Regions from separate parts of the Halomonas sp. LC1 genome, predicted to be linked through region 3. Evidence: predicted binding sites of a transcription regulator. Region 3 holds the regulator's gene; each other region holds the start of a gene.
The links. The regulator LexA, encoded in region 3, represses DNA repair genes until DNA is damaged. The targets are predictions, from matches to a motif close to TACTGTNTANNTANACAGTA.

Region 1: QIT27_RS15945 (PA0069 family radical SAM protein) is a predicted target of LexA. The motif match lies at 1,171-1,190, and genes of this name have one in related genera.
Region 2: QIT27_RS00720 (LexA family protein) is a predicted target of LexA. The motif match lies at 1,617-1,636, and genes of this name have one in related genera.

Annotation. Positions count from the first base shown of each region.
Region 1 covers NZ_JASSPG010000010.1:51,688-54,961, reverse strand. Annotated here, with positions in the region: gene QIT27_RS15955 (gamma-glutamylcyclotransferase family protein) at 109-489, shown strand; gene QIT27_RS15950 (cysteine hydrolase family protein) at 496-1,059, opposite strand; gene QIT27_RS15945 (PA0069 family radical SAM protein) at 1,218-2,297, shown strand; gene QIT27_RS15940 (winged helix-turn-helix domain-containing protein) at 2,336-2,629, shown strand; gene QIT27_RS15935 (heavy metal translocating P-type ATPase) at 2,550-3,274, opposite strand, start outside.
Region 2 covers NZ_JASSPG010000001.1:153,360-156,633, forward strand. Annotated here, with positions in the region: gene QIT27_RS00710 (patatin-like phospholipase family protein) at 1-389, opposite strand, end outside; gene QIT27_RS00715 (alpha/beta fold hydrolase) at 418-1,308, opposite strand; gene QIT27_RS00720 (LexA family protein) at 1,672-2,115, shown strand; gene QIT27_RS00725 (Y-family DNA polymerase) at 2,112-3,274, shown strand, end outside.
Region 3 covers NZ_JASSPG010000009.1:37,413-40,686, reverse strand. Annotated here, with positions in the region: gene purU (formyltetrahydrofolate deformylase) at 1-538, shown strand, start outside; gene QIT27_RS14945 (energy-coupling factor ABC transporter permease) at 556-1,227, shown strand; gene lexA (transcriptional repressor LexA) at 1,261-1,941, opposite strand; gene QIT27_RS14935 (TetR/AcrR family transcriptional regulator) at 2,168-2,845, shown strand; gene QIT27_RS14930 (L,D-transpeptidase) at 2,823-3,274, shown strand, end outside.

The DNA of each region.
Region 1 (3,274 bases), on a different contig from region 3:
TTGGCAGACTGTCAGGGCGCTTTTGGGTCAATGCCTAATGAGTGGCTCTCAACCGTCGACAATCGGCGCGTAGCCGTGGCTTATTGAACATTGTGAAAAGGTGAACCCATGCAGCATCTTCACCGGTCTATTCAGCGCTGCCCGCGAGTCGCGGTCTACGGCACGTTAAAGCACGGCCATCGCAATCATCATTGGTTAAACGGCGCTGACATGCTGGGCCAAGACCGTTTAACGGGAATCACACTTTACGACCTTGGCCCCTACCCAGGCGCTAAGCTCACGCCATCCACAGGCGTTAAGGTGGAAGTGTATGCCATTAACGCCGAACAGCTAGCACGACTGGATGAGCTAGAAGATTACCTGCATAACTCTCCCGACAAGGGGATGTACGACCGAAGGGTGTTGGCAACACAGTATGGCGATGCCTGGTGCTATATCTACAATCCACCGGTTGAGGCAACGTCGCAGATCAAGAGCGGAGAGTGGTAAAACGATTTACAGTAAGGCAAATGCCTCTTCCGTACTCACAACCTCCGCATACTCCCCTGCTAAATTCGCCAGCGACATCGCATGCACCTCTTCGGCAGTGCGATAGGTGCCGGCGTAATCTTGCTTTGCGAACGTGAAGGTGGCATCGCTCACCACATAAGCATCGAAGCCTAAATTCCCCGCCGAACGTACCGTGGCTTCGACCGAATTACTGGTACTGACGCCTACAATGACCAACTTATGGATGCCGCAGGCACGTAGCCAGCGCTCTAACCCAGAGTGCGTGAACGCATCGGGCACGTTTTTATCGACGATATGCTCGGTAGCGAGTGGCTCAAACGCAGGCTGGAATAGCACGCCGCTCTGACCAGGCCAAAACGGTGAGCTGGGCGTGCGGGAAAGATGACGTACATGCACGATAGGCTCACCTTGGCACCGCCAACTGGTTAGTAGCCGCTGAATGTTGGCTTCGGCTTGCGGGTTATTGCGCTCTCCCGCTTTTTCAGTCGCCATGCCTTGCTGCATGTCGATAATGATCAGCGCTACGCGCTGATTCTTCGTCACGTACATGCTTTCCCTCCCTGAAATCATCCGAGTAAGTCTTCCCTCTTTTCCCAAAATACCATTAGCGCTGTCGTGGCTGTACTGCCCGCTTGGTTGCGGTGCTGGGCAAACCTCATATACTGTATTTATGAACATATATATTGATACTACGTACGAGGTAGCAGATGACATCACTGGATCCCTCTCGCGCTACCGTGCATAAAGGGCGCGGTGCAACCTACGACCCACATAACCGCTTTGCCCCTACCCGCAGCGTGGCAGAGGATGACGGATGGTGGCAGGAAGAAGCCTCTATCTCACTGGCAACAGAAGTGCGCGAGGAAGCCAGTAAAAGCGCACTCTCTTGGAACAAATCGCCAGATTTACCTTTTGATCGTTCGCTTAACCCGTATCGCGGCTGTGAGCATGGCTGTGTCTACTGCTATGCCCGGCCCTCACACGCCTATTGGGATTTATCGCCAGGGCTGGATTTTGAAACCAAGCTGATCGCCCGTCGCGGGCTGGTGGAGCATTTAAAAGAGGAACTTTGCCACCCCCACTATGTTTGCCGCCCCATTAACCTCTCCGGTAATACCGACTGTTACCAGCCGCTAGAGGCCACCTACCAAACCACCCGCCGCTTACTGGAATTGCTGTTAGCTTGCCGCCACCCGGTGACGCTAGTGACGAAAAGCACGCTGATTTTGCGGGATATCGATCTACTGGCAGAAATGGCGGAGCATCGCTTGGTGCGGGTGTTCGTGAGCTTGACCAGCCTAGACGCTAACCTAAAGCGCACGCTGGAACCCCGTGCGGCATCGCCGCAGGCACGCCTGAAAGTGATTCGTGAGCTAAACACGGCGGGAATACCGGTGGGCACGCTGATATCACCGATTATTCCCGGCCTGACCGACCACGAAATTGAACGCATTCTGGAAGCCGCCAGCCGCGCCGGGGCGCGCACCGCCACCTGGATGCTGCTGCGGCTGCCCCACGAGGTCGCGCCGCTGTTTGACGCGTGGCTAGAGGCTCACTACCCCGAGCGCGCTGCCAAGGTGATGAGCTTGATGCGCCAGTGTCGGGGCGGTAAAACCTACGATTCGGCCTTTGGTAAGCGCTTTCGCGGAGAAGGGGTATTTGCTGACTTAATCGCCCAGCGGTTTCAGCGTGCTAGCCGCCAGTGGAACATGCAGCCACGCCCCGAGCAGGGGCTGAATACCCGTGATTTTCGCCCGCCCCGGGCACAGGGGGATTTATTTGATTAGACTGCAGGAATACCCATCACTAAGAAGACGCCCTCTCCATGTCGCTCAGCAAAACAAAATCCAGCTTTTACCGCCGCCTTTACGTGGCCCACTTGATTGAGCAAGGCGTGGCCAGCGTACCCGCGCTGATGGAAGCCACCGGCATGCCGAGGCGCACCGCCCAAGACACCATTACGTCCTTGGGGGAATTGGATATTGAGTGCGTATTTGAAAAAGGCGACGGCGAGCGCCACAACATTGGCCACTACACCATTAAGCAGTGGGGCGCGATTGACCCTCAGTGGGTGGCATCGAACGCTGAGCGCTTAGGGCAGGTACTGGGCTATCGCTAGCCTCGTCAGGCTCTGCCCACGCAAGGCGCGCTGTATTTAACGTCACGCTGAGCGAGCTTGCGGCCATCGCCAATACGGCGGCCAAGGGCGGTACCGCCATCATGATCACCAGCCCAAGCGCCAGCGTGTTATAGAGTGCCGAAAACACTAGGTTTTGTACCATGACTCGGCGGGTGCGCTTAGCCAGTGCCAATAGCCTTACGATACCGCTCACCCCAGGCCAAAGCAGCTGTGCGGCGGCTCCTTCTCGGGCAGCTTCGCTGGCTTGCATGGGGGCGACACCTACCCCGGCTTCGGCAAGGCTCAAGGTATCGTTCACCCCGTCGCCCACATAGAGCGTGGGCGATGGCAGCGCTTTGAGCAGTGCCGCTTTAGCTTCCGGCGAACGCTGGGCGTAGCACGCGTTTTTTGCTAGCCCCACCTGCAGGCAAAGCCAGCCCACCGGCCCCTGGCGGTCGCCGCTGATCAGCGCCACGATGTACCCTGAGCGCTGTAGTTCGGCAAGGCTCGCTTTCGCATCGCTTACCGGCTGGTCGGCACAGTAGAGCGTGGCGAGCCAACCGCGGCTGTTGGCCACTACCACCTGTGAAGCAAAGGCGTAGTCAGGGTGTTGGGCATTATCTGGCAAAGGCGCGCTAAGCTGCT
Region 2 (3,274 bases), on a different contig from region 3:
ACTGGGATGGGCAGATCTTCGATCAGCCGGTCGCCCACCAACTCTTCCAATTTGCTCATCACTTTATTGGCGCGCATCGCCCCCATGGGGCTCCAGGTCACGTCGACCAGCTTTAGCACGTCCAAGTAGTCGAGGTTGCACACCCACTCGCGGTACTCCGGCAGCTTGCCCGAGGCATAAATGCCACCGATCAGCGCACCCATGGAGCACCCGGCAATCGAAATGATCTCGAAGCCTCGGGCCTCCAGCGCTTCAATCACACCGATATGGGCGTACCCTCTTGCACCGCCGCTCCCCAGCACCAGGGCCACTTTACGACCGCTCCCCAACGCTCTCCCCGTCAACTGGCTAACCACGTTCTGCCCCTCCTTTTTGGCATGGTGTCTCATACGCACACGTCGTTCTTGTGTTCCAACGTTAACTGGCCGTGTGGCCTTCCCGGCAAATCACCTCGGCCACGCGCTCGACGGCCTGCGGCTCCAAATGCAAATGGTGGCCGCCAGTCAGCACGTGCCGAGTGAGCTGCGGCACCGCCTGCCGCGCCTGGGCTGCCCAGGCACGCTCGCCCAAAATGCCCTGCTCTCCTTCTATCAATAGCACCGGTGCGCGAATCTCGCTCAGTACCGCTAGCACTTGCGGCGGTGTAAAGCGCACCAGAGAGGGCTTGAGCAGGCGGCTGTCGGTACGCATTTGCACTTTGCCATCGGCCGTGGCTTGAGTATTACGCTCGACCAGCGGCGTGGCGGTGATGCTATCCAACGGCGTAACGCCGCCCGCCACCCGGGCCGCAATGGCGCTTTCCAGGTCGGGGTAGCGCGGTGTGCGAGACGAGGAGCGCCGGTGAGCGATGATGCCTTTACGCAGTTGGCTGGCCGTCTCTTCTGCCGACGTATTGAGCGCGCCCAACCCGTCCAGCAGAATCAGTCGCGCTACTTTTTCCGGCAGCGCGGCCGCGACCAAGCAAGAGACCGCCGCGCCCATGGAGTGCGCCAGCAGCGTGGTCTGCTCGAGGCCTAGGGCATCCATAGCATCCAGCACATCGTGGGTGTAGTCCCAAAGCGCGTAGTCGCTGCCAGTCGGGGCATGAGCGGAGTGCCCGTGGCCTCGAAAATCGATCGCCACGATGCGAATGCCCAGCGCGCTCACCAAGCGTGGGGCCAAGCGTGTAAAGCTGGCGGCGTTATCCAGCCAACCATGCAGCGCCAGCCAGGTGGGTGCGTCGTACTGCCCCCAGCTCAATGCCGCCAACCGCCCCCCGGCCAACGAAAGCGGCTGAGGCGCCGCGCCTACTCGGGAAGCGTCGTTCATAACAATGGGTCTCACTGCGAAAATCTGGCGCGTCTGATGATGCGCCTAAATGTGAACATTACGATGCAAACATTGCGGTGCAAACGTTGTGGCTCAAACGTTACCATGCTCGGCGCAGCGCTTGTGCTGCTTTTACGCGGCCATGGGCCACGACGCCGTTCATTTTTTGATGGAGATTGCCATGAAACCTCGCCGCGATACCCGCGTTCGCAACCTTGTGTTCTTTATTACAGTCATCAGTGCTTTGGTCGTGGGGCTGTGGCTGGCTCGCTAAGGGCAGTGCTTGCAATTTTTGCCTCGTGAATAAATACTGTTTATATATACTGTATATAAACACACTATTTATTCTTGAGGATACCGACGATGCCGTCTCAACTCGCCCCCGTTGCGACAGCCTTGCCGTTAACGTCTCAGCCGCTGCCGTTTCCTCCCCAAACGGGCCGCGCCGGCATTAGCGGCTTTCCCTCCCCCGCCCAAGATTACGAGCCGCGCACCCTCGATCTCAATGCGCGGCTGATCAAACACCCCACCCAAACGTTTTACCTCACCGCCACCGGCGACAGCATGGAGGGCTGGGGAATCTTCGAAGGCGATTTACTGGTCGTCGACCGCAGCGTGACGCCCCGCTTAGGGCATATCCTCGTGGCCATGTTCGACGAGGAAGTGCTGATCAAGCGCTACGCGCTGTATCGCGGCACGCCCCACCTCTGCTCTGCCCACCCCCACTATCCGCCGCTGCCGCTAGAAGGCACCGACTGCCAGCTATGGGGCGTGGTGCGCGCCGTCATTCACGAGTACTTGCCATGATCGGGTTAGTGGATGCCAATAACTTCTATGTCTCCTGCGAGCGGGTGTTCAACCCCGCGCTAGAAGGCAAGCCGGTTGGCGTGATGTCGAATAACGACGGCTGTGTGATTGCCCGCTCGGAGGAGATGAAAGCCATGGAGATCGCCATGGGCACGCCCGCGTACCAGTTAGAGGGGCTACGCCGCCGTGGGGCGATTCATCTGCTTTCTTCCAACTACGAGCTGTATGGCGATATGTCGGCGAGACTTGCCCAACTGCTGCGCGATGCCTGCCCCGAGGTTGCCCCCTACTCCATCGACGAGATGTTCATTTACCTGGATGGCTTCGACGACGCCCAGTGCCAAGCCATCGGTGCAGCACTGCGCCGCCGTATTCGTCGCCATTTAGGGCTGCCCGTGTGCGTAGGCCTTGCGCCGACACACACGCTAGCCAAGCTTGCCAACCACGTGGCCAAAAAGCAGCCGCATTACGAGGGAGTGTGCTTGCTTCACGGCGAGAGCCTTACCACGCAGGTAGTGCTGAGACAACTGGCCGTTAGCGAGGTATGGGGCGTCGGTCGGCGCTTGGCGGAGCGGCTAGCGGTCAGTGGCATTCGCACTGCCTGGGATCTGCGCGAGTGCGACCCCAAGCAGCTGCGCAAACGCTTTTCTGTGGTACTGGCACGCACCGCGCTGGAGCTACGCGGTACGCCCTGCCTAGAGATGAACGCCGTGGAGCAGCCCCGCCAGCGCATCATGACCTCCCGCTCGTTCGGCCAATCCACCGGCGTGAAAGAGGAGCTGCACGCCGCCCTACGCCGTCACGCCCAGCGAAGTGCCGAAAAATTGCGCCAGCAAGGCAGTCTGGCCCGCGCGGTGATGCTGTTTTTAAACACCAATCGCCACCGCAAAGATCAGCCGCAGCTCTCGCCCAGCGCGATGATTCCCCTCGCTGCGCCCACTGACGATACCCGCCTCATTCTAGAAGCCGTGCGTGAAGGGCTCGATCAGATGTATCGCCCCGGCTACACATTCATGAAAGCCGGCGTGATGCTGCTGGACTTGGTGGATGCGCAGCAGTACCAGCTCTCTTTGCTGCAGCCCACGACCAAGGCGCACCCGCAGCTGATGAAGACGGTCGACGCCATCAACCAAAAGATGGGGCAAGGCACGCTGCGCTT
Region 3 (3,274 bases):
CCGCTGGCAGGCAGGGGAGTTGGATTGCGATATCGTCGGCGTGATTTCCAACCATGACGATATGCGTTCGCTCACCGAGTGGTACGGTATTCCCTACCATCATGTGCCGGTCGATCCTGCCAACAAACAGCTGGCGTTCGATCAGGTGCAAGAGCGGATCGACGCGGCCCGTGCAGACTGTGTTGTGCTGGCCCGCTATATGCAAATACTGCCGCCCTCGCTGTGCGAGCGCTATGCAGGTCGAGTCATCAACATCCACCACAGCTTCCTGCCGTCGTTTGCCGGTGCCAAGCCCTACCATCAAGCCTATGAGCGGGGCGTGAAGCTGATTGGTGCGACATGCCACTACGTGACCGAAGAGCTGGACGCCGGGCCGATCATCGAGCAAGACATTCATCGGGTCAGCCACTGTCATACGCCTACCGACCTCGTTCGGTTTGGTCGCGACGTGGAGAAAGCGGTGCTGGCTCGCGGCTTGCGTTGGCACTTGGAAGATCGCGTACTCATCCACGGCAATAAGACGGTCGTCTTTAGTTAATCGATTCTGGGGGCGCTATGTCCTTTGCACAAAGCGTATTGGCACCGTGGGCGCTCGTGATGAGTGGGTTGTTGTCACTGGGTGTGATGGGCTGGTGCGTTTGGCTGCGCCCCTGGCAACCTCTTCTGGATGATCCGGCGCTTCAGCACCGCTGGCTGGCCGCAACCCTGATCGTCATGCTGTTTTGGCAGCTACGCGCGCAAGCGGTGGATTGGCTGACGCTGCATTTGGTCTTTACGGTGCTGATGACGCTGGTATTCAAAATGCCGTTAGCGCTCATCAGCAACCTGATGATCAACGTTGCCATGGTGGCGATTGGACGAAACGACTGGGCCCTGCTGGGGGCAAACGTGCTGGTCACCGGCATCGTACCTGCCATGGTGACAGGCGTAGTGTGGCGGCTGGTTGATCGCCGGCTGCCGGATAATTTGATGGTCTTTCTGTTTGCCTGCGGCTTTTTTGGTGCGGCGCTGTCGACATTGGGGGGGGGACTGTCGGCGGTGGCGCTCATCCTCATGGCGGGCACTGACCCTGAAGCCGTGTATCTGGCTCAAGAGTATGCCCGCTTTTTACCGCTGCTGATGCCTTCCGAGGCCTTCATTACGGGGATGCTGCTCAGCATCCTGCTGGTCTACCATCCGAACTGGGTGGCCACGTTCAATGACCACCGTTATATCGACTCCCAGTAACGCAGGCGAGTGTGTGCAGAGCGTCGGTGAGGATCAGCCCAGTGCCTGACCGTTGCCTCCACGAATTACCCCAACGCCGACGCCTTCGATATCCAGTTGCTGCGTGCGCAGATCGATCTCGATGGGGGCAAAGTCGGCGTTCTCGGCAATCAACGTCACTTGATGCCCCTGGCGTTTAAAACGCTTGACCGTGACTTCGTCTTCTAGTCGTGCTACCACGATCTGACCATCCCGCACGCGGTCGGTACGGTGAACGGCCAGTAAGTCGCCTTCCAAAATGCCGACATCTTTCATGGAGAGGCCGCGTACCCGCAATAAATAATCGGCCTTGGGCGTGAAGTACTCGGCAGGCAACGGGCAGTAACGGTCAATGTGCTCGGCGGCCAGAATCGGGCTGCCAGCGGCCACTTCACCAATCACGGGCAATCCGTTGGGGAGAGGGTCAGCGGCGACCGATGCTGTGGCAGGGGCTGGCGTATCGGCAGGTTCCAGCGGCTCTTGATTAGGCAGACGGATCCCACGGGACGTATTACGAATAATGCGAATGGCCCCCTTGCGCTCTAACGCGCGCAGGTGCTCTTCCGCTGCATTGGGAGAGCGGAAGCCAAGCGCTTTGGCGATTTCGGCGCGCGTTGGCGGATAACCCAGCTCACCCATGGTCTTAACGATGAAATCAAATACGTGCTGCTGACGTGCTGTGAGTGGACGCGACATACCAAACTCCAAAACAGTGAAAAGACAGTAGCTACATGTCGGCTTAATCAGTATGTGGTTAAGTATACAGTATGTTGCTCTGTCCAGTACATGGCGAGGACCACGAAAGCTAGACAAACATGAAACCCGTCAATGACTAGGCACGAATTGGATAAGAGATTGAGCCAGCAAAGCGAATGGCATAGTATTCAGCGTTGTTTAAAACACCTGTTTTTTGGAGGGCGTTATGGCCCAGTCGGATACGGTAACGCGTATTTTGGATACGGCAGAGGTGCTATTTGCAGAGCGAGGCTTTGCCGAGACGTCGCTGCGCAATATCACTAGCAAGGCGCGGGTCAATTTGGCCGCCGTGAATTACCACTTTGGGTCCAAAAAGGCGCTGATTCAAGCGGTGTTCGCCCGCTATCTTGATCCGTTCTCGGCGCGCTTTCATACCGCACTGGATGAACTAGAGGCGCGCTACCAGGGCCAGCCGATTCCCCTAGAAGTGTTGCTGGAAACCATGGCGACCACGGTGCTCGCCGTTCCAGCCGAGCGCAATAGCTTAAAAGTGTTCATGCGACTGCTAGGGTTGGCCTACAGCCAAGCGCAGGGACATTTGCGGCGTTACATCCAGCAGCAGTATGGTGATGTGTTCACCCGTTTTACGGAGCTAGTGCGCAAAGCGACGCCGGATCTGCCGGACGCCGAGCGCTTCTGGCGGCTACACTTTATGTTAGGAACGGTAATATTCACGCTGTCAGGGCTGGATGCACTGCGCGATATTGCTGCCAAGGATTATCAAGAGCAGGTCACGGTGCGTGATTTGGTGCGACGGCTGCGTCCTGTCGTAGTGGCGGCCATGAATGCACCGTTACCCGCTGTGGTTGAAGAGGGTCACCATGGTAACGCCCAAGCTAGCTGAGCTGCCGCCGACAAGCGGGGGTTGGATAGAGATCGATACCCAGCGCCAGAGGCTGTGCTGGTGGCAAGGGAACGACATTCAGCATGAGTGTGCGATTTCGACGGGGCTGGCAGGCGTGGGGCAGGAAGAGGGTAGCGGTCAAACACCGCTTGGCTGGCACTATGTGCGAGCGTCGATTGGCCGCGGTTGTCCGGATAATGCCGTGTTTCGTGGTCGCCGCTGGACAGGCGAAGTCTTTTCGCCAGAGCTTGCGGCCGCGCACCCCTCGCGCGACTGGATTTTGACGCGCATTCTATGGCTGTGCGGGTTGGAGCGGGGTGTGAACCGCGGAGGGAGCGTGGATTCCCAGCGGCGCTATATTTATCTGCACGGTACTCCCGAGGACCAGCCCATGGGCGAGGCCGCTTCTCACGGTTGCATACGCCTGCG